DNA from 2 places in the Streptomyces sp. MB09-01 genome. Region 2 is predicted to be linked to the other one. Evidence: predicted binding sites of a transcription regulator. Region 2 holds the regulator's gene; the other holds the start of a gene.

Region 1 (11,198 bases), on a different contig from region 2:
TGGGTGCTGGCGCCCGGGAACGTGGACATGCCGGCCCGGCTGCGCGGGTTCCTGGACCGGCTGCTGCGGGAGGTCTCGGCGGCGGGGACGGGCCTGCCGGCCCCGGCCGTGTCCTAGGCCGGGTGTTCCAGGCCCGGGTGGCCTGGGCCCGGGTGCCCCCTGGGGCCGGGTGGCCTAGCGCGCCGTGAAGGAGGGCAGGGCGTCCACCACCTTCGTCAGGGCCGGCGGCAGGGAGCCCTGGGCGCCCGCCACCTCGTAGCCGCCGTGCACGAAGGTGTAGAAGTACCCGTCGTAGATCGTGGGGCCGCCCGTGGCGCTCCTGGGCAGGTGGGCGAAGTCCGCCTCCTCGAGGGCGGTGCGCAGGGCGGCGAGCCCGGCCTCCGGCATCGTGCCGGTGCGCTCCTGCTTCGCCTCGGCGTCCAGCAGGGTCCAGGAGCCGTCGCCCTTGACGATGAGGGTGTGGGTCCGGCCGGCGAAGCCACCGCTGCGGGTGACGCGGACCAGGGTCTCGCCGGGGGCGGGGAGCCGGCCGGCCGTGGGGCTCGCGGTGGGGCCCGGGCTCGTTCCAGGGCCGGGGGCGCTCCCGGTCGGGCCCGGGGCCGACTCCGTGGAGGCCTTCGGAGGCGTGTCGTCGCCGTCTCCGGAGGCGGACGGTCCGCATCCCGTGAGCAACGCCGCGCTCAGCACCAGGCCCGCCACCGCTCGGAACGTGCGCACACCCACCTCCGCCATCACTCCGGTCCAACCCCGAGTATGGAGTCCGCCCACCCGTTCCGACAGCTCCCGGAGGCCGACATCAGCCGGATCGCCCCCTGGCGGCTGCTGCCGCCGCTGCTCGCCGCGGTCCTCGGCCTCTGGGGCCTGGAGCGGAGCGGCAGCATGTGGCGCGACGAGTCCGTCACCTGGCAGGTGGCCCACCGGCCGCTCGGCGGGATCTGGGAGCTGCTGGGCGGCGTCGACGCCGTCCACGGCCTGTACTACCTGCTCATGCACGGGGTCTTCCAGCTCTGGGACGGCGGCCTGTGGGCGCTGCGGCTGCCCTCCGTCGCCGCCACCGCGCTCGCGGCCGCCGGGGTGGCCGCCGTCGCGCACCGGCTGGCGGGGGAGCGGGCCGCGCTGATCGCCGGCTGCGTGTACGCCGTCCTCCCGCCGGTGCAGATGTACGCACAGGAGGGGCGCTCGTACGCCCTGGTCGCGGCCGCCGTGGTGTGGGCGACGTACCTGATGCTGCGCGAGCGGTGGGCGGCGTACACGCTGGTGCTGCTGCTCGGCTGCTGGCTGCACGAGTTCGCCGTACTGGCGCTGCTCGCCCACGCCTTCACCGCGTGGCGCTCGCGCGGCTGGCGGTGGAGCGCCGCCGCCGTGGTCGTCCTCCTGCTGCCGCTGGCCGTGGTGAGCGCCCGGCAGGCCGAGCAGCAGCTCGGCTGGCTCGGCCGGCCGAGCTGGCAGGACTGGGCGGCGTACGCAGTGGTGGGCGGCGCGGCCCTGCTGCTCGCGCGGGGGGCCGCGAAGGACCTCGTCCGGGTGGCGCTTCCCCTCGCCCTGCTGCCGCCCGGGCTGCTGATGGTGATCTCCCTGCTGCACCCCTGGTACGTCGACCGGTACGTGCTCTACGCGCTGGCCGGACCCGCCCTGCTGGCCGGGGCCCGGCTGGCGGCCGCCCGCGGGTGGTGGCCGTGGGTGCTGGTCGCGGCGCTGCTCGTGCCGTTCGGCATCTGGTCGGTGTGGCTCCGCACGCCGGAGAGCCGCAAGGACGACGTCCTCGCGGTGGCCGCCGCGGTCCGGGAGCGGGCCCGGCCGGGGGACGCCGTGGTGTTCATGCCCGCGCGCCGGCGCGAGTGGCTGCTCTCCTCGCCCGGGACCCACGCGGAACTTCGCGACGTGGCCCTGGACCGCACCCCGGCCGCTTCGCACAGCCTCCAGGGCACCGAGCTGCCCCCGGACCGGATCCGCTCGGCCCTGCTCGCCTCGCCGCGGGTGATCGCCCTGCTGGACCCGTCCGGTCAGCCACTGGACCCGTACCCGCGGGAGGCGGTCAAGCGGGAGACCCTGGCCACCCGGTTCGAACTGTGCTCGACGACCGCCGTGCGCGGAGCCCGCATCGCCGTGTACGCCCACCGGGGCGCCTGCCGCTGACCCGCCGGGGGTGCGCCGTCGGTGTCGGCCCGCCGGGGCGCTCGCCGCTGCCCCGACGGGCGCCCCGGGCCGTGCCGGCCTGCCGGGAGGCGCGCCGCTGACCCGGCCCGGCGGGGCCCCGGTCCGCGTGCGGCCGGCACCGGCCTGCCGCCGCCCCGCCCGGCCGGCACTCCGGGCGGCGGAGGAGGATGGGGCGACCCGCGTCGTCCAGCCGGAGGTGCCCAATGCCCACGCCCCAGAACGCCGCGTCCCAGGAGCCCGGACCGGGAGCGGGGCGCGAACCCGCGGCGGGACGGCTCGCCGGAGCGCTGCCCGGGCCGGAGGCCGGAGGGACGCCCGGGCCGGGGACCGGATCGCCGCCCCGGCCGAAGGCCGAACCGCTGCCAGGGCCGCTCGTCGGGGTGGACTGGCTGGCCGGGCGGCTCGGGGCGGCCGGACCGGTGGTCCTCGACGCTTCCGTCGGTGCCCACCGGGGTGCCGAGCGCCGGATTCCGGGGGCCCGCCCCTTCGACCTCGACGGGGCCCTGTCCGACCACGGGGCCCCCGCCCCGCACACCATGCCCGGGGCCCGGGCATTCGCCGAGGCCATGCGGGCGCTCGGGGTCCGCGACGCGGACACCGTCGTCGTCTACGACGGCGCCGGGATCTACTCCAGCGCCCGCGCCTGGTGGATGCTGCGCGCCATGGGCTTCGACCGGGTCGCCGTCCTCGACGGGGGACTGCCCGCCTGGACCGCCGCCGGCCTGCCCGTCGAGGACACCGGCCCGGCCTACGACGGCCCGCCCGGCTCCTTCACCGCGCGGCCCCGCCCCGGGCTGCTGGTCGGCGGCGAGGCCGTCGCCGCGGCCCTGGCCGATCCGGCAGCGGCCGTCGTCGACGCCCGCACCCGCGGGCGCTTCGCCGGTACCGCCCCCGAGCCCCGCCCGGGCCTGCGCGGCGGGCACATGCCGGGCGCGGTCAACCTGCCGTTCGGCGAACTGCAGGACCGCGACGGCCTGATGCGTCCGGCCGGCGAGCTCCGCGCGGCCTTCGCCGAGGTCGTGGGCGGGCGCGACCGCCTCTACTTCAGCTGCGGCTCCGGGGTGACCGCCTGCGTGCTGGCCCTCGGCGCCGACCTCGCCGGATACGAGGAGCTGGCCGTGTACGACGGCTCCTGGAGCGAGTGGGGCGTGCCGTCGCCGCTTCGCCCGGTCGCGACCGGCCCGTAGGCGCCCGGAGGGTGCCGTGCTCCGCCGCCGGCCGGGCCGGGGGCTTCCGGGGCCGGGGGTTAACCCCACCCGGAGTCCGGGTACCGGCCCCATCGGCCGGGCGGTGGAGCCGCGCGAGGATCGGTCCATGACTTCTCACGCCACGTCACACCGCCTCGTGCGCACCGCGGTTGCCGTCCTCGGGGCCGGGTTCCTGCTGGCCGGCTGCTCCTTCTCGGACGGACCGAAGAAGACCGCGACCGCCGACACCACGGTCACCGAGCCGGTCGCGGCGGTCGAGGTGACGGACGCGCGGTCGGGCTCGATCGAGGTCACCCCGGGGGCGGGTCCCGGCGTCACGGTCCGCCGCACCGTCCACTACCGCGGCGACACGGCCCCCACCCCCGGCCAGCAGGTCAGCGCGGGTGTGCTCACCTTCTCCGACGGCTGCTCCGGCAACTGCTCCATCGACTACCGCCTGGAGGTCCCGGCCTCGGCCAGGGTCAAGCTGGAGAGCAGCAGCGGCCGCATCACCGTCACGGGCGTGGCCGCCGCCGAGGTGGAGGCCGACTCCGGCGAGGTCCGTGCCGAGCGCATCGCGGGCCCCCTGAAGATCCGTACCTCCTCGGGCGACATCACCGCGGCCGGCCTCTCCGGCCCGAGCGCGGACGTCCACTCGGACTCGGGCGACGCCCGCATGGACTTCACCGCGGCCCCGTCCTCGGTGCTGGCCGAGACCACCTCGGGCGACGTCACGCTGAAGGTCCCCACGGCTCCCTACCGGGTCGACGTCTCCACCACCTCCGGCACCCGCGACATCACCCTGCCCGCAGACCCCTCGGCCCCCTCCCGCCTCTCGGCGAAGACCACCTCGGGCGACGTCCGCGTCTCCGCACGGAGCTAGCGCGGACCGTGGCCCCGAAGGCGTACGTCAGGAGCCGCCGCCGCTGACACCAGGTGCGACGAAGCGTCGGTGCAGGGGGTAGAACTTCGGCTCGGGGTCGCTCGCCACGCCCAGTTCGCCCTTGAGCACGGGGGCGATCCTGGCCTCGATGAACCGGTTGAAGTGGTCCTCCGACTCCCAGATGTCCATCACGTTGAGGCCGCCGCGGACGAACCAGGCGGAGTGCAGCACACACCCGTCCGGTGCGTCCTCTTCCCAGCGCACCTTCTGGCGCACCGCGTCGTACACGTCGGGTGTGATCTCGGGCCAGGAAAAGGTCATCACGACTGCCATGGAGTTTCCTCTCGACCGCCTGGACGCGCCGCGGCCGGACGGCACGCGTATCGCACAGCGACGCTAAGCCGCCGGCATGGCCCGTGCACTCCAGGGCGTCCATCAGTGAAGGGTGCCGACGGAACCACGCGGAGGCGTTCGCCCCGGGCGAACGGGGGTTGGGGAACATTGGGGAGCGCACATGCATTGAGTCGGCATAGCTCAACTTCACTGCCGGAGGGAAGATCATGGCTTCGACGTCCGTCACACTCACTCTGCCCGTGCTGCCGCTCGACGACGAGGTCGTGCTGCCCGGAATGGTTGTTCCGCTGGACCTGTCCGACGCCGAGGTGCGCGGGGCCGTGGAGGCGGCCCAGGCCGCGGCGGGCAGCGGGAAGCCGCGGGTGCTGCTCGTGCCGCGGATCGACGGGAAGTACGCCGCGACGGGTGTGCTCGGGACGGTCGAGCAGGTGGGGCGGCTCTCCGACGGTGACCCCGGAGCGCTCATCCGCGGCCGCGGCCGGATCCGCATCGGCGCCGGCACCACCGGACCCGGGGCCGCGCTCTGGGTCGAGGGCGAGACCGTGGACGAGCACGTGCCGGACCCGCTGCCGGGATCCGTGGCCGAGCTCGTCAAGGAGTACAAGGCGCTCGCCACCAGCTGGCTCAAGAAGCGCGGCGCCTGGCAGGTCGTGGACCGGGTCCAGCAGATCGAGGGGGTGTCCGCGCTGGCGGACAACTCCGGGTACTCCCCGTTCCTGACGGTCGACCAGAAGGTCGAACTGCTGGAGACCGCCGACCCCGTCGCCCGCCTCAAGCTCGCGATCAAGGCGCTCAGCGACCACCTCGCCGAGCAGGACGTGGCCGAGTCCATCGCCAAGGACGTGCAGGACGGCGTCGACAAGCAGCAGCGGGAGTTCCTGCTCCGGCGGCAGCTGGAGGCCGTGCGCAAGGAACTGCGCGAGCTGAACGGGGAGAAGGACGGCGAGGAGTCCGACGACTACCGGGCCCGCGTCGAGGCCGCCGACCTCCCCGAGAAGGTCCGGGAGGCCGCGCTCAAGGAGGTCGAGAAGCTGGAGCGGGCCAGCGACCAGAGCCCGGAGGGTTCCTGGATCCGCACCTGGCTGGACACCGTGCTGGAACTGCCCTGGAACGAGCGCACCGAGGACCAGTACGACATCCGGGGAGCCCGGGCGGTGCTGGACGCCGAGCACGCCGGCCTGAGCGACGTGAAGGACCGCATCACCGAGTACCTCGCCGTCAGGAAGCGGCGCAGCGACCGCGGCATGGGCGTCATCGGCGGCCGCCGCGGCGGGGCCGTCCTCGCGCTCGTCGGGCCGCCCGGCGTCGGCAAGACCTCCCTCGGGGAGTCCGTGGCGCACGCCATGGGCCGCAAGTTCGTGCGCGTCGCCCTCGGCGGCGTCCGCGACGAGGCCGAGGTCCGCGGCCACCGCCGGACCTACGTCGGCGCCCTGCCGGGCCGGATCGTCCGGGCCATCAAGGAGGCCGGGTCGATGAACCCGGTGGTGCTGCTCGACGAGATCGACAAGGTGGGCTCCGACTACCGCGGCGACCCGGCGGCCGCCCTGCTGGAGGTCCTGGACCCGGCGCAGAACCACACCTTCCGGGACCATTACCTGGAGGTGGAGCTCGACCTGAGCGACGTCGTCTTCCTGGCCACCGCCAATGTCCTGGAGGCCATCCCGGAGGCGCTGGCCGACCGGATGGAGCTCGTCCGCCTCGACGGCTACACCGAGGACGAGAAGGTCGTCATCGCCCGCGACCACCTGCTCCCGCGCCAGCTGGAGCGCGCCGGCCTCGGCGCCGACGAGGTGGTCCTGGAGGAGGGCGCCCTGCGCAGGCTGGCCGGGGAGTACACCCGGGAGGCGGGCGTCCGCACCCTGGAGCGGTCCATCGCGCGCCTGCTGCGCAAGGTTGCCTCCCAGCACGAGCTGGGCGAGCGCGAGCTGCCCTTCAGCGTCGGCGCCGACGACCTGCGCGGGCTGATCGGACGCCCGCACCACGTGCCCGAGTCCGCCCAGGACCCGGCCGAGCGGCGCACCGCGGTCCCCGGCGTGGCCACCGGCCTCGCCGTGACCGGCGCGGGCGGCGACGTGCTGTTCGTGGAGGCGTCGCTGGCCGATCCGGAGACGGGCGCGGCCGGCCTGACCCTCACCGGCCAGCTCGGCGACGTCATGAAGGAGTCGGCGCAGATCGCACTGAGCTTCCTGCGCTCGCACGGCGCGGAACTGGAGCTCCCGGTCGCCGACCTGAAGGACCGAGGCGTGCACATCCACTTCCCGGCGGGCGCCGTGCCCAAGGACGGCCCGAGCGCCGGCATCACGATGACGACCGCGCTCGCCTCGCTGCTCTCCGGACGGCAGGTCCGCACCGACGTGGCCATGACCGGCGAGGTCTCGCTGACCGGACGGGTCCTGCCGATCGGCGGGGTCAAGCAGAAGCTGCTGGCCGCGCACCGGGCCGGGCTGACCACCGTGATCATCCCGAAGCGGAACGAGGCCGACCTGGACGACGTCCCGGCGGAGGTGCTGGAGGGGCTGGAGGTGCACCCGGTGACGGACGTGCGCCAGGTGCTGGAACTCGCCCTGGCCCAGGCGGAGGTGGAGGTCGCCGCCGCGGCGTGACGGAGGGCCGCACGGCGCGCCGGGTGTCCCCCTTCACGCTCCGAGCGCGCCCCCGGCGGCGCCGAGTGCGCGCCCGCCTCGCGCCCCGCTCGCGCCCCACCACACGGCCCGGCTCCCCGCTCCGGCGGGGTCCCGGGCCGTCGGCGCACGCCCTGCGAAATACTGGCCCTCACCCACCGAGGTGCCACACACCATCGAAGGAGCGGGACGTGCACGGGAGCGAAGACCAGGAGTTCCTTGCCCTGGAGCGGGAGCTGTCCGTCTTCCTCCGGCGCGCCCGCGCCTCCTCCGGCGAGATGGCCCGCGAGCTCCACCCCGAGCTGGAGCCCGCCGCGTACGGGCTCCTCGTACGCCTGGAGGCGGCCGGCCGGCAGCGGGCCACCGAGCTCGCCGCCTACTTCGGCGTCGGCAAGGCCACCATGAGCCGGCAGCTGCGGGCCCTGGAGGTCCTGGGCCTGGTGGCCCGCGAGCCGGACCCCGCCGACGGCCGGGCCTTCCTGGTCGGCCTCACCGAGGAGGGCCGCGAGCGGTTCCTGCGGGTACGGGGCGCACGGCGCGAGCAGTACATGCGCAAGCTCGCCGGCTGGGACCGCGGCGAGGTGGCGGAACTGGCCCGGCTGCTGAACCAGCTGAACGCCGGCGCGGAGTAGGGGCACCCGCCCCACCCGCGCCCAGGTCCTAGAGCTCCGCGTAGACCGCCGACGCGTCGTCGTGCCGCTTGTACCGTGCCGGAGGCCGGGCCGGGTCGCGCTCGAGGGCGCGGACCCGGCCGATCAGGCCCTCCGCTCCCTCCTTGCGCAGCACCGCCAGGCACTCGGCCCAGTCGCCCTCCCCGAACGTGTCCGTCCACCGGCTCGCCCCGTCCGTGAGCGCGGCCACCGCCCGCACCTGCCCGCGCGGGGTGCGCCCGGTCACCGCCAGGGCGGCCACCGCCGGGTCCGCGGCCGCCGTGAAGAAACCGCCCTCCGCGTTCCGCAGCGCGTCCGTCCCCGCCACCGAGCGCAGCACCTCCCGCGGCACCCGGTCCAGCCGGTCGTCGAGCACCGCCGTCACCTCGCCCCCGGGCGCCTGGAGGAGGAGTACGGAGTCCGAGAGCACGAGGTGCTCCACGCAGGCCTCGTCCCAGCGGACCATGACGACCGTCGCCTGCGGGGTGCGGACGTGAGAAAGGTCACAGGTGTCGCGGTGGGCCTCGGCCGTGGCGCGGACGGACTCGGCCAGAATCCGGTCCAGCGTCATGTCCCGTCGCGATCCGGACAGTTCGGTCAATCGGCCGCCGAGCCGGGCCGCGAACCACGGAACTCCGTGCACGCAGCCGTCCTCGCCGCTCGGCGGGGTGACTCCGTCCAGGGCGACCAGCACGCCGCCGCCCGAGGCGGGGATCGTGGCCGACACCCAGTCCTCATTGGGGCGTTCTTCACTGCCGGGGGCCGAGGCGAGGTCGATGCGCATGCCGCCATTCTGCCGGGCGGGGACCGCGCCGCACGTGCAGGTCCGTACCAAAGCGGGAGGAGGCGTGCGGGCCCGTACGCGGACCGTCCGGGCGCGGGCCGGAGGGGCCCGGGCAGGGCGCGGGCACGCTGGCGGACATGTGGGCGGGCATCCTGCCAAAGCCCGCATCGATCTTTCAACCGCCTGTCCACGGAAGCGCTCTGGGGCAGGGTGCCCGAGTTGGTTGCCAACTCTTCCGTGATGTTCACTCGTTCGAGTGGCCGGGTGGGCGATGTGCGGCTCTCTCCCCAACACGCTGCAAAGGTCTGAGGCGGTACGAGGGGGCAGGGGGCGTTTACTTGTTGACCGGCCGTTACCTCGGCCACACGAGTAGACGAGCACAAGCACACGTACAGGATTGCGAGCACCGGTGCAGAAGAAGCGGTCTCGGAAGAACGGCACCGCCGCCGACGGCCCGGCCCCCGCAGGACGCCGCGTCCGCGTGCGCCGCAGGCTGGTCGTCGGCGTCGCCGTCGCCGGCCTCACCGTCCTCGCGGCAGGCGCCCCCGCCGTCGTCACCGCCGCGAGGGAGCTGAACGACTCCCAGCGGCTGGTCACCCTCGCGGAACAGACCGGGCAGATCCTCACCGTCGCGCACGTCCTCGCCGACGAGCGCGACGCCGTGGTCGAGTACGCCGCCAAGGGCCGCCCCGGCGCCGCCAGGGGAGCCCTCCAGGAACGCATCGGGCGGACCGACCGGCAGATCGCCGAGGCCGCGACCGAGGTCGACGAGCCCCTCGCGGTGGCCCTCGCCCGCGTCGCGACCGTCCGTACCGAGGCCATCGACGGCAAGGGCACCGCCCTCGCCGCCCACCAGGCCTACACCGGCGTCATCACGGAACTCCTCGCCCCGGGGGGCCGGCTCGCCGAGCTGACGCCGCCGCGCGCCGAGGCCGCCCTCACCACCACCCGCCCGCTCGCCCCGCTGGGCCAGGCCGTGGAACAGGCCTCGGCCACCCGCGGACTGCTGCTCGCCGCGCTGGCCGTCCCCCGCGGCGAGCAGCTCCCGGGCTCGGCCGTGGCCGACGAACTCACCACCGCCGCCCAGCGTTCGCGCGTACGGGAACTGGCCGCGCTGGACGACTTCGCGCGCGCCGCGCGGCCCGACGTGCGCCAGACCCTCACCGCCACCGTCACCGGCCCCGAGGTCAAGACGGCCGACGACTTCCTCAAGCGGCTCACCGACCGGCCGACCCTGAACCCGGCCGACCGCAAGACCGACGGGGCCGCCGTCGGCAGCGCGCTCACCGCCCGCATCGACCGGATGCGGACCGTCGAGGCCACCCTCGCGGGCCAGCGCGCCTCCGCCCTGGCCTCCCTGCGCGACGACGACGTGACCCGGCTCGAAACCCTGGTCGCCGTGCTCGGTCTGCTGTTCCTGATCGCCGTCGGCGTCTCGACCGCCGTCGCCCGCTCGCTGACCCGGCCGCTGTCGGTCCTGCGGCGCGGCGCGGCGCGGCTGGCGACGCCGGAGGGCTCGGTGGAACCGGTGCGGTTCACCGGCCGCAACGACGAGTTCGCCGAGGTCGTGCGCCACCTGAACGCGGTGCGCGACCAGACGGTCTCCCTGCACACCCGGATCGCCGGGCTCGACGCCGACCGCCGCCGGATCATCGGCCGCAACGAGGCGCTGACCGCCAGCCGGGACGTGCTGGAGGAGGAGCTGGTGAAGCTGCGGGCGGGGCTGGAGGAGCACCGCCGCGTCATGTCGACGACCTCCGTCTCCCTGTCGCTGCGGACGCTGGGCTTGGTCGAGCGCCAGCTCGCGGTCATCGAGGAGCTGGAGTCCAAGGAGCAGGACCCGGACCGGCTCGCGACCCTGTTCAAGCTCGACCACCTGGCGACCGTGATGCGCCGCCACAACGAGAACCTGCTGGTCCTGGCCGGGCAGGAGCACGGCCACGGGCAGGTGCTGCCGGTGCCGCTGGTCGACGTGATGCGGGCCGCCGTCAGCGAGATCGAGCGCTACGAGCGCGTCGACCTCGCGGCGCTGCCCTCGTACACCCAGGTCGCCGGGCACGCGGCCGACGACCTCTCACACGTGCTGGCCGAGCTGCTGGAGAACGCGACCACGTTCTCGCCGCCCGAAGTCAAGGTGAAGGTGTCCGGCTGGACGCTGGACTCCGGTGACGTGGTGCTGTCCGTCGTGGACGAGGGCATCGGGGTCACCGGGGACCGGCTGGAATCGCTGAATTCCCGGCTGTCCACGCCCGAGGCGTACGACGAGGAGCCCGAGGCCGAACACGGCCTGGGCCTCGGTCTGTACGTGGCCGGGCGGCTCGCGGCGCGGCACGGGGTCACCGCGGAACTGCGCGCCGGGCGGCACGGCGGGACCGAGGCCCTGGTGGTCGTCCCGGCGGCGCTGCTGCCCGCCACCCCGCCGGTCTCCCCGGTCCACACCCTGGCCACGCCGGGCGCGCCCGCGCTGCACCTGCCGGGCGTGATCGCCGAGGCCAACGAGAACACCCTCCCGCCCCGCCGCCGCGGCACCCACGCGGCCCCGGACCCCACGGAACAGGCCGC
Region 2 (11,198 bases):
GAGAGGAGGGACACCGGGGATGAGCACGAAGGACTTCGTCGAGAAGGACTACTACAAGGTCCTCGGTGTCCCGAAGGACGCCACCGAGGCCGAGATCAAGAAGGCGTACCGGAAGCTCGCGCGCGAGTTCCACCCGGACGCCAACAAGGGCGACGGCTCCGCCGAGGAGCGCTTCAAGGAGATCTCCGAGGCGAACGACATCCTCGGCGACCCGAAGAAGCGCAAGGAGTACGACGAGGCGCGCGCCCTGTTCGGCAACGGTGGCTTCCGCCCCGGGCCAGGCGGGGGCGGCTCGTTCAACTTCGACCTCGGTGACCTCTTCGGCGGCACCCAGCAGGGCGGCGGCCAGGCCGGCGGCTTCGGCGGCGGCCTGGGCGACGTCTTCGGCGGCCTCTTCAACCGCGGCGCCGGCCCGGGTGCGGGCACCCGTACCCAGCCGCGCCGCGGCCAGGACATCGAGTCGGAGGTCACCCTCTCCTTCACGGAGGCAGTGGACGGGGCCACGGTCCCGCTCCGGATGTCCTCCCAGGCACCCTGCAAGGCCTGTTCGGGCACCGGCGACAAGAACGGCACGCCCCGTGTGTGCCCGACCTGCGTCGGCACCGGCCAGGTCTCGCGCGGCAGCGGCGGCGGCTTCTCGCTGACCGACCCCTGTGCGGACTGCAAGGGCCGCGGCCTGATCGCGGAGACCCCCTGCGACATCTGCAAGGGCAGCGGCCGGGCCCGTTCCTCGCGCACCATGCAGGTCCGGATCCCGGCGGGCGTCTCCAACGGCCAGCGGATCCGGCTGCGCGGCAAGGGCGCGCCCGGCGAGCGCGGCGGTCCCGCCGGCGACCTCTACGTGGTCGTGCACGTCGATTCGCACCCCGTGTTCGGCCGTAAGGACGACAACCTGACGGTGACCGTGCCGGTGACGTTCGCGGAGGCGGCGCTGGGTGCCGAAGTCAAGGTCCCGACCTTGAACGGCCCCTCGGTGACGCTGAAGCTGCCGCCGGGCACCCCCAACGGACGGACCATGCGGGCCCGCGGCAAGGGGGCGGTCCGCAAGGACGGCACCCGCGGCGACCTGCTGGTGACGGTGGAGGTCGCGGTCCCGACCGAGCTGTCGGACAAGGCCCGTGAGGCGCTGGAGATGTACCGCGAGGCGACGGAGTCCGAGGACCCGCGCTCCGCGCTGTTCGAGTCCGCGAAGGGAGCATGAGCATGGACGGCCGCCGACGACAGTCCTCCCGCTTGGGCGGGGGCTACCAACTCACCGACGAGACCCCGGTCTACGTGATCTCGGTGGCCGCCCAGCTCTCGGGTCTGCATCCGCAGACCCTGCGCCAGTACGACCGTCTCGGCCTGGTCTCCCCGGACCGTACGGCCGGCCGCGGCCGGCGCTACTCGGCCCGCGACATCGAACTGCTCCGCACGGTGCAGGCGCTGTCCCAGGACGAGGGCATCAACCTGGCGGGCATCAAGCGGATCATCGAACTGGAGAACCAGGTCGCCGCGCTCCAGCAGCGCGTGGCCGAGCTCTCCGCGGCGGTGGACGGCGCGGCCGCCACGCTGCAGGCCCGCGAGGCCCAGGTGCACGCCTCCTACCGGCGCGACCTGGTCAAGTACCAGCCCCCGCAGCCGGGCAGCGCCCTGGTGGTCTGGCGCCCCAGCCCCAAGCGGCCGATGGACTGACCCGGCACCCTCTTTGCGCACGTTCAGGCTCCGCCCCTCCAGGGCGGGGCCTGACGGCTTTCTAGAGGCCTTCCCGGCCCTCGTCGGGGTCCCGGTCCAGAGGCCCGTCGCAGCCCCGGTCCGGGGCGGAGGGCCGGCCCAGGATGCCGGACTGGGCGATGAGGTAGCCGAGCTGGGCGCGGCTGCCGCTGCCGAGGGTCGTGGCGAGCTTGGCGATGTGGGCGCGGCAGGTGCGGACGTTCATGCCGAGGCGGCGGGCGATGGCCTCGTCCACGTGCCCCTCGATGAGGAGCTGGGCGATGGTGCGCTGCACGCCGGTGACGCCGCCGGGGGTGCTGCGGTACGTCACCTCCTCCGTGAGGGGCACGGCGCGGTGCCACAGCTGCTCGAACACCTTGATGAGGTAGTCGACGAGGCCGGGGTGGCGCAGTTCGAGTGCGACCCGGCGGTCGTCGCTCACCGGTATGAAGGCGACCGTGCGGTCGAAGATGATGAGGCGCTCTATCAGCTCTTCGAGCGTGCGGATCTCCACCTTCCCCGTGGAGATGCGGTCCACGTAGGCGAGCGTGCCCTGGCTGTGCCGCGCGGTGTGCTGGTAGAGGGTCCGTATGCTGACCCCGCGGTCGATCAGCGGCTGGTCGCGCTCCAGGGCCTGGGTGAGGGCCTCGGAGGGCCGGGCCCCGCCCGGCTGTACCGTCAGCACCTCGGTGTGGCATTCGGCCGTCGCGAGGTTGAGGGCGGCGTTGATCCGCTCGAAGCCCTCCAGCACGGTGATGGCGTGGGTGTTGGCCGGGCTCTGCGCGCTGATGGCCAGGAAAGGCTCGAAAGTGTCGGTGAGATCTACAGCGCTGCGCCGGCGGTCTTGGATCTCGCGTTCAATCGGATGGAGCCGTTGAGCCAAAGCGACGGACGGGGGAACCGGACGCAGTTGGTTCGCGTCATCCGGGTCGGGCTGCAGAAGAGCGAATTCAAGCAGGCAGGGGGCGTTCTGGATCTCGCCCCGGGCGATCCGGCCGGTACTCAGTGCGGTCGCATAGAGCCGCGTTCCCTCGGCGCACATGGACGTGACGGGGTGGGGATGTGTCGCCATTGTCCCGTTTCGCGTCAAATCTCCACCCCCCAGGGTCCTGAACATGCAAGAACATGATGCATCGTCCCTGTGGCATTGACGTGCCTGAATGAGCCATCGTCTGACACGCGGGGGAGAGGATTCCATCAAGTGAGGACGAAGCCGACCATGTTCAAGAGAATGCTTCGCTCGGTGCTTGCCATAGGTTTCTCCGCCGTTGCGGTTTTTGGGGCAGTCAGCGCCGTCGAAAGTGACGCGGGGAGCGCTAGGGGCGGTCAGGGCACCAGCCTGACGAGCACGGAGTTCGACACCGGCTGGACCACGGCTCCCGTGGGTAAGTACGCCGACACCGGCTGGACCAGCGGCCAGCTGGGCGGAGAGGGTGGCGATACGGGCTGGACCGAGGCTCCTGTGACGGTGCCCGCGTGACCCCCGACGATCGCGGTTTCCGCCGCGAGATGGCATCCGCCTACCGCTCGGGCTGGCAGTTCATCGATCTCGCCACGGCCATCCCCCACGCTGGCGATTCGTTGATGGTCACCCTGTTCGGCCAACCGATCGTCGTCGTGCGCGAGGAGGACGAGGACGTACGTGCCTACCGGTGCCTGCGCCGCCCGCGCGGCGCGCCGCAGCCCGTCCGCTGCGAGGTGCGCTACGGAATGGTCTTCGTCAATCTCGATCAGCGCGACCACCAGCTCTTCGAACCCGATATCACCACCGCCACCCCCCGCAGTGCCTGAAGCGATTCCCCCGTCGTTGCAGATCGCTCAGGCGCTACCCCCACACAACGGCGCCATCGTGGACCTGACCACGATGGCGCCGTTGTGATGCCCGCGTCCAGTGCCTGAACCGGACAAGATGAAGAATCAACGGCTCACGCGCGACCCATGGCCCGGTCCAGCGTGATCTCGATGACCACGCGGTCGGGATTGGGCGACGGCGTCCGTCCGTACCGCTGCGCGTAGCGCGCCACGGCGTCGGCGACCGACGCCTCGTCCGTACGGATCACCGCGCGCCCTTCGAGGGTGGCCCAGCGGCGCCCTTCCATCTGGCAGACCGCGACCCGGGCCCCGCCCGCCGGCGTCCCGAGAGCCGGTGCCCCGCCCGCCGGAGCCCCCTGAGCCGGCTCCGCCTGCGCCTGCGCCGCGAGGACGTTGCGCACCTTCTTGCTGTGCTTGTTGCTGATCACCCGCGCCAGCCCGGCCTCCGGGTCGTACGTCACGCCCACCGGCACCACGTGGGGCGTGCCGTCGGGGCGCGGGGTGGTCAGCGTGCAGACGTGCCGCTCCCGCCAGAAGGCGAGGTACTCGGGCGTCGGGTTGAGTACGTCATGGGACATGGGCCGAAGGGTACGGGCCGATGGTGCCCTCCCTTGCCTTGAGTGGAATAGACTCAACTTTGCATAGGTTGACCCTGTCAGATTCGTCGGATTTACCCCTTGGGGAGAGGAGAAGACGCAGTGGACGCCGAGCTGACGAACAAGAGCCGGGACGCGCTGAACGCGGCCACCAGCAGGGCCGTGAAGGACGGCCACGCCGACCTGACCCCCGCGCACCTGCTGCTGGCCCTGCTCGCCGGCGAGGACAACGAGAACGTCACCGACCTGCTGGCCGCCACCGACGCCGACCAGGCCGAGGTGCGGGCCGGTGCGGAGCGGCTGCTGGCGGCCCTGCCCAGCGTCACCGGCTCCACGGTCGCGCCCCCGCAGCCCACCCGCGACCTGCTCGCCGTACTCGCCGAGGCCGACGCCCAGGCGGGCAGGCTCGGCGACGATTACCTCTCCACCGAACACCTGCTCATCGCCATCGCCGCCAAGGGCGGCGCGGCGGGTGAGGTCCTTTCCACCCGGGGCGCGAGCGCGAAGAAGCTGCTGGCCGCCTTCGAGAACGCACGAGGAGGACGGCGGGTGACCACCCCCGACCCCGAGGGCCAGTACAAGGCCCTGGAGAAGTTCGGCACCGACTTCACGGCGGCCGCGCGCGAGGGCAAGCTCGACCCGGTCATCGGCCGCGACCACGAGATCCGCCGCGTCGTGCAGGTGCTCTCGCGCCGCACGAAGAACAACCCGGTGCTCATCGGCGAGCCCGGCGTCGGCAAGACGGCCGTCGTCGAGGGCCTGGCCCAGCGCATCGTCAAGGGCGACGTCCCCGAGTCCCTGAAGAACAAGCGCCTGGTGGCCCTGGACCTCGGCGCGATGGTCGCCGGCGCCAAGTACCGCGGCGAGTTCGAAGAGCGCCTGAAGACCGTACTCGCTGAGATCAAGTCCAGCGACGGGCAGATCATCACCTTCATCGACGAGCTGCACACGGTCGTCGGCGCGGGCGCCGGCGGCGACTCCGCCATGGACGCGGGCAACATGCTCAAGCCCATGCTGGCCCGCGGGGAACTGCGCATGGTCGGCGCGACCACCCTCGACGAGTACCGCGAGCGCATCGAGAAGGACCCGGCGCTGGAGCGGCGCTTCCAGCAGGTGCTGGTCGCCGAGCCGTCCGTCGAGGACACCATCGCCATCCTGCGCGGGCTCAAGGGCCGCTACGAGGCCCACCACAAGGTCGTCATCAACGACAGCGCCCTCGTCGCCGCCGCGACCCTCTCCGACCGGTACATCACCTCCCGCTTCCTCCCCGACAAGGCCATCGACCTCGTCGACGAGGCCGCGTCCCGGCTGCGCATGGAGATCGACTCCTCCCCGCTGGAGATCGACGAGCTCCAGCGGTCCGTGGACCGGCTGCGCATGGAGGAGCTGGCGCTGAAGAACGAGTCCGACCCGGCCTCGATGGAGCGCCTGGAGAAGATCCGCAAGGACCTCGCCGACAAGGAGGAGGACCTGCGCGGCCTGACCGCCCGCTGGGAGAAGGAGAAGCAGTCCCTCAACCGGGTCGGCGAGCTCAAGGAGCGCCTGGACGACCTGCGCGGCCAGGCCGAGCGCGCCCAGCGCGACGGGGACTTCGACACCGCTTCCAAGCTGCTCTACGGGGAGATCCCGGCCCTGGAGCGCGAGCTGGCGGAGGCCACCGAGGCCGAGGCCGAGGCGTCCAAGGGGACGATGGTCAAGGACGAGGTCGGCCCGGACGACATCGCGGACGTGGTGGGCGCCTGGACGGGCATCCCGGCGGGCCGCCTGCTGGAGGGCGAGACCCAGAAGCTGCTCCGCATGGAGGACGAGCTGGGGCGCCGCCTGATCGGCCAGGGCGAGGCCGTACGGGCCGTCTCGGACGCCGTGCGCCGCACCCGCGCCGGCATCGCCGACCCCGACCGCCCGACCGGCTCCTTCCTCTTCCTCGGCCCGACGGGCGTGGGCAAGACGGAGCTGGCCAAGGCCCTCGCGGACTTCCTCTTCGACGACGAGCGGGCCATGATCCGCATCGACATGTCGGAGTACGGCGAGAAGCACAGCGTGGCCCGCCTCGTCGGCGCCCCGCCCGGCTACGTCGGCTACGAGGAGGGCGGCCAGCTCACGGAGGCCGTGCGCCGCCGCCCGTACAGCGTGGTGCTCCTGGACGAGGTGGAGAAGGCCCACCCCGAGGTCTTCGACATCCTGCTCCAGGTCCTGGACGACGGCCGCCTCACGGACGGCCAGGGGCGGACCGTGGACTTCCGCAACACCATCCTGGTCCTGACCTCGAACCTCGGCAGTCAGTTCCTGATGGACCCCGCCACCCCCGCCGAACAGAAGAAGCAGCAGGTCCTGGACGTGGTCCGGAGCACCTTCAAGCCGGAGTTCCTGAACCGCCTGGACGACCTGGTGGTCTTCTCCGCCCTGACCGGCGACGAGCTCGCGCACATCGCCGAGCTCCAGATCGGCCGCCTGGCCAAGCGCCTGGCCGACCGGCGCCTGACCCTGGACGTCACCCCCGAGGCCCTGGCCTGGCTGGCGGTCAAGGGCAACGACCCGGCGTACGGCGCCCGGCCGCTGCGCCGCCTGATCCAGACGGCGATCGGCGACCGGCTGGCCAAGGAGATCCTCTCGGGCGAGGTCCGCGACGGCGACACCGTACGGGTCGACGTGGCGGGCGAGGACCTGCTGGTCGGCAAGGCGCTCTGACCCGTGCGGGCGGACCCGTGTCCGCCCGCAGCGGATCGGCGCTGCGGGGCTGGACACGGGGTAGGCGGGATGGGGGAGGATGCATGTATCCGCACGAAGGGAAAAACACGGTGAGCATCGACCCGGCCTCGATTCCGAACTTCGGAGGGCAGCAGCCCGATCCGCAGGCCACAGGACCGGCGGGCCCCGTCGTCCCCGACCAGGATCTGGTCAAGCAGCTGCTGGAGCAGATGGAGCTCAAGTACGTCGTCGACGACGAGGGTGACCTCGCGGCGCCGTGGGAGGAGTTCCGCACGTACTTCATGTTCCGCGGCGAGGACGAGCAGCAGGTTTTCTCGGTGCGGACCTTCTACGACCGTCCGCACAAGATCGACGAGAAGCCGCAGCTTCTCGAGTCGATCGACGACTGGAACCGCCGCACCCTGTGGCCGAAGGTCTACAGCCACACGCACGACGACGGCTCGGTCCGCCTGATCGGTGAGGCGCAGATGCTGATCGGCACCGGCGTCAACCTGGAGCACTTCGTGTCCTCCACGGTCAGCTGGGTCCGCGCGTCCATCGAATTCGACAAGTGGCTCGTCGAGCAGCTCGGCCTGGAGAAGGACGTCGACTCCACCGACGGCGAGAGCGACGGCGACGGCACGAACTGAGCTAGAGCGGTACCCGGGCCACCAGAAGCAGGTACAGCCCGTAGCCGTAACCGAGCCCGGCCACCACCACGGTCACCACGACCGCGGTGCGCGGCCGGGCTCGCGCCATGACGGCGGCCAGCGGCAGGAGCAGCGGGAAGGCCGGCAGCAGGAACCGCGGCTTGGACTCGAAGAAGCCGGCCCCGCCGAAGGCCATCACCAGCAGGACCGCCGTGTACGCGAGCAGTGCGGGCGGGGTGCGGTCCAGGACCAGCAGCACCGCCAGCAGCCCGGCGGCGGCCAGCAGGACCACCGTCACGGTGGTCGCGAGGGGCACGTGCCCGCCGGTCAGCACCTGCTCCGCCGAGCGCAGCGCCCCGGCGCCGAAGTCGAAGCGGGAGCCCCAGCTGCGCTGCACGGCGAAGTAGCCGCCGAAGGGGTCGCGCCGCTTCACCCCGACGGCCAGGACGTACGCCGCCCAGCCCGCCGGCGCCACCAGCCCGGCCACCCACACCTCGGCCGCCCGGGATCTTCGTACGAGGATCGCGTGGAGGGCCATGGCCGACACGGCGGCCGCGACGGCGAGCCCGGTGGGCCGGGTCAGCCCGGCGAGCACGGCGAGGCCCGCGGCCCACAGCCAGCGGCCGCGCAGCAGCGCGTGGAGCGCCCAGGCGGCGAAGGCGGCCAGGAGCGCCTCGGTGTAGGCGAGGGTGAGGACCACGGAGTGCGGGAGGGCCGCCCACAGCCCCACGAGCAGCAGCCCGGCGCGCGGCCCGATGACCCGCTCCCCGACCCGGTAGATCCCGACGGCGGCGACGGCGGCGGCGGTCCAGGCGACGAGGAGCGCGGCGGGGACGGGCCCGCCGGGCAGGATGCCGGAGACGGCCCGTATCAGCGCGGGGTAGAGCGGGAAGAAGGCCTGGTCGCTCTGTACGGGCCCGGTGCCGGTGACGGCGTCGGGCCACATCAGGGTGCGCCCGTAGCCGTCGGCCGCTATCCGGAGGTACCAGTCCGCGTCCCAGGACCGGCCGAGCACCCGCAGCGGATCCCGTCCGGCCCACCAGGACCCGAGGGCGAGCACCAGCACCCCGGCCCCGCGCACGGCCGCGAACACGCCGAGCGCTATCACCGTCGTCGGCGCGGCCGACCGTACGGCCCGGACCGCGCGCATCTCCAGGGGCGACGCGGACACGGTCGCTCTGCCCGTTGCCATGAATCCCGACTTCCGTCTCTCGGTGAGGTCCGCTCACCGGGGGGTGAGGGCTTCGGGCGCTCGTGCGAGCGACAGCTTCACACCGGCCTCGGCCACCCCGCAAGACGCTCGGCGGTCAGAGGCGGCGTAGCCGGGAGGCGGCCTCCCGCAGGACGTCCTCGCGCTTGCAGAAGGCCCAGCGGACCTGGGTCGCGCCGGCGGACTTGTCGTCGTAGAAGACCTGGTTCGGGATGGCGACGACGCCGCAGCGTTCGGGGAGGGCGCGGCAGAAGGCGAGGCCGTCCTTCTCTCCGAGGGGGGTGATGTCGGTGGTGATGAAGTACGTGCCCTGCGGGCGGAAGACCTCGAAGCCGGCCGCCGCGAGGCCGTCGGCGAGGATGTCGCGCTTGGCGGCCAGGTCGGCGCGGAAGGCGTCGTAGTACGTGTCGGGGAGGGCGAGGGCCTCGGCGATCGCGTACTGGAAGGGGCCCGAGGAGACGTAGGTCAGGAACTGCTTCGCCGAGCGGACCGCCGTGACCAGCTCCGGGGGCGCGGTGACCCAGCCGACCTTCCAACCGGTGAACGAGAAGGTCTTTCCGGCCGAGGAGATGGTGACCGTGCGCTCGCGCATGCCCGGGAGGCCCGCCAGGGGGACGTGGGCGCCCTCGAAGACCAGGTGCTCGTACACCTCGTCCGTGACGACCAGGAGGTCGCGCTCGACCGCCAGCTCGGCGATCGCGGCGAGCTCGGCCGCGGTGAGGACGGTGCCCGTGGGGTTGTGCGGGGTGTTCAGGAGCAGCAGGCGGGTGCGCGGGGTGACGGCGGCGCGCAGTTCGTCCAGGTCGAGGGCGAAGGCGCCGGCGTGCGGGCGCAGGGTGACCGGGACGCGTACCGCGCCGGCCATCGCGATGCAGGCCGCGTACGAGTCGTAGTACGGCTCCAGGGCGATGACCTCGTCGCCCGGCTCGAGCAGGGCGAGGAGGGAGGCCGCGATGGCCTCCGTGGCGCCCGCCGTGACCAGGACCTCGGTGTCGGGGTCGTAGGACAGGCCGTAGAAGCGCTGCTGGTGCGCGGCGACGGCCGTGCGCAGCTCCGGGACGCCGGGGCCCGGCGGGTACTGGTTGCCCCGGCCCGTGAGGACCGCGCGGGAGGCCGCTTCGGCGATCTCCGCCGGGCCGTCGGTGTCGGGGAAGCCCTGGCCGAGGTTGATCGAACCGGTGCGGGCGGCCAGCGCCGACATCTCCGCGAAGATCGTCGTGCCGAAGGCCGCAAGACGGCGGTTCAGGAAGGGGCGGTCGCTGCTCACGGGTGCGCTCATGGGCGTCATCCTGGGGTCAACCTCTGGACTTCCTCAAGTGTGCTTTGGGCCGTGCGGCCCGGGGGCATCCCCCCTTCACGCGGGACGCGGGGATCCCGCTCCCCGGGAAGACCGGGGCGTGAGAGAAGGGCGGACCTCATGTTCGTCTTCATCGTTATCGCAGTCGTGGTCGTCGCCTTCGTCGTGACGATCGCAGCCCGTTCGACCAGGAGCGGGCACACCAGCGGCCGTCGCAAGCGCAGCAGCTGGTGGGTGGACGGGGGCGGCTCGTCCTCGTCGTGTGGTTCGTCTTCGTCCTGCGGCTCGTCGTCTTCGTGCGGCGGGGGCGGGTGCGGCGGTTCCAGCTGACACGGGGCAGCCGGCACCGCGTGGAGGAGGGCGCCCGGCGGTCCGGTTTCCGCCGGGCGACCTCGTCGTCCGGCCCTGCGTACGGGCTCGTTCGCCGATGCATGACGACGCGCGGGACGCAACGCGTTGAACACGTGAACTGTGGAGCCCCCGGGGGGATGTAAACCCCGTCAAGTTGGGTAAAAACGCTGTGAGTGCCGTGCCTTTCATGATTCCCTCGGTTGAGTAGACCAGTCCTCGGACCTCCCTGGACTTCCTGTGGACCCGTGCCGGTGTCCCCCCACCCGTTGACTACCGCTGGCGGGCCCCGGCCCATCTCCCTCGCGCGTTTGCGGAGCCGACTCATGCTCACGACCCTCCAGACCTCTTACACCGACACGCGTGCCGCCGATCTCGCCTGGGCCCTGGGTCGGGACCGGCTGCCCGCCCTGGCCGTACTGAACCTCGAACTGTCGGGCGCCAAGGTGGAGTTGCGCCTGCTCGGAGCCTCCCATCAGGTTCTTCTGGAGGAGGCCGAGGTGCTCTGCTCGGAGACGGTCGCCTGTATGCCCGGCAGCAGTACGCCGCTGCCGCTCGGCGTGGCCAAACGGGTGGGTGACTGGGAGTACGAGTTCGCCGCGCGGGTCGAGACCCTGTCCCGCGGGTCCTTCGCGGGGCGGGCGCAGGAGCTGCTCGCACTGGTGGCTGACCACCCGAACGGGCTAGCGGGGACCTTTCCGGGAAGTCCGCACGCCTTCACCGCCATGCTCGCGCAGCGGTACGAGGGCCAGGTGCTCTGGCGGACCTGGCACGCGTACCCGCAGGAGGGCCAGCTGGTGGCCACCCGGACCCGGGTGGGCGTACGGACGGGGGCCCCGGCCGCCGTGCCCCTGGAATCGCCCGCGCTGCTGTAGGGGCCGGCCGGCGCCTCCGGGGCGCGGACG

Evidence for each region. The regulator HspR, encoded in region 2, represses chaperone genes until heat shock. The targets are predictions, from matches to a motif close to TTGAGNNNNNNNNNCTCAA.
Region 1: a site for HspR is predicted at 4,747-4,765, ahead of lon (endopeptidase La). Genes of this name have one in related genera too.

Annotation. Positions count from the first base shown of each region.
Region 1 is NZ_JARAYQ010000112.1:5,142-16,339, forward strand. It holds gene PV721_RS22880 (TetR/AcrR family transcriptional regulator) at 1-117, shown strand, start outside; gene PV721_RS22885 (hypothetical protein) at 175-717, opposite strand; gene PV721_RS22890 (glycosyltransferase family 39 protein) at 754-2,136, shown strand; gene PV721_RS22895 (sulfurtransferase) at 2,361-3,344, shown strand; gene PV721_RS22900 (DUF4097 family beta strand repeat-containing protein) at 3,472-4,227, shown strand; gene PV721_RS22905 (hypothetical protein) at 4,255-4,560, opposite strand; gene lon (endopeptidase La) at 4,788-7,184, shown strand; gene PV721_RS22915 (MarR family winged helix-turn-helix transcriptional regulator) at 7,394-7,834, shown strand; gene PV721_RS22920 (protein phosphatase 2C domain-containing protein) at 7,863-8,636, opposite strand; gene PV721_RS22925 (nitrate- and nitrite sensing domain-containing protein) at 9,046-11,198, shown strand, end outside.
Region 2 is NZ_JARAYQ010000073.1:1,197-12,394, forward strand. It holds gene dnaJ (molecular chaperone DnaJ) at 20-1,201, shown strand; gene PV721_RS17395 (heat shock protein transcriptional repressor HspR) at 1,204-1,674, shown strand; gene PV721_RS17400 (helix-turn-helix transcriptional regulator) at 1,736-2,809, opposite strand; gene PV721_RS17405 (hypothetical protein) at 2,912-3,172, shown strand; gene PV721_RS17410 ((2Fe-2S)-binding protein) at 3,202-3,483, shown strand; gene PV721_RS17415 (pyridoxamine 5'-phosphate oxidase family protein) at 3,618-4,082, opposite strand; gene clpB (ATP-dependent chaperone ClpB) at 4,203-6,788, shown strand; gene PV721_RS17425 (YbjN domain-containing protein) at 6,899-7,438, shown strand; gene PV721_RS17430 (hypothetical protein) at 7,440-8,630, opposite strand; gene PV721_RS17435 (pyridoxal phosphate-dependent aminotransferase) at 8,746-9,936, opposite strand; gene PV721_RS17440 (DUF2617 family protein) at 10,620-11,168, shown strand.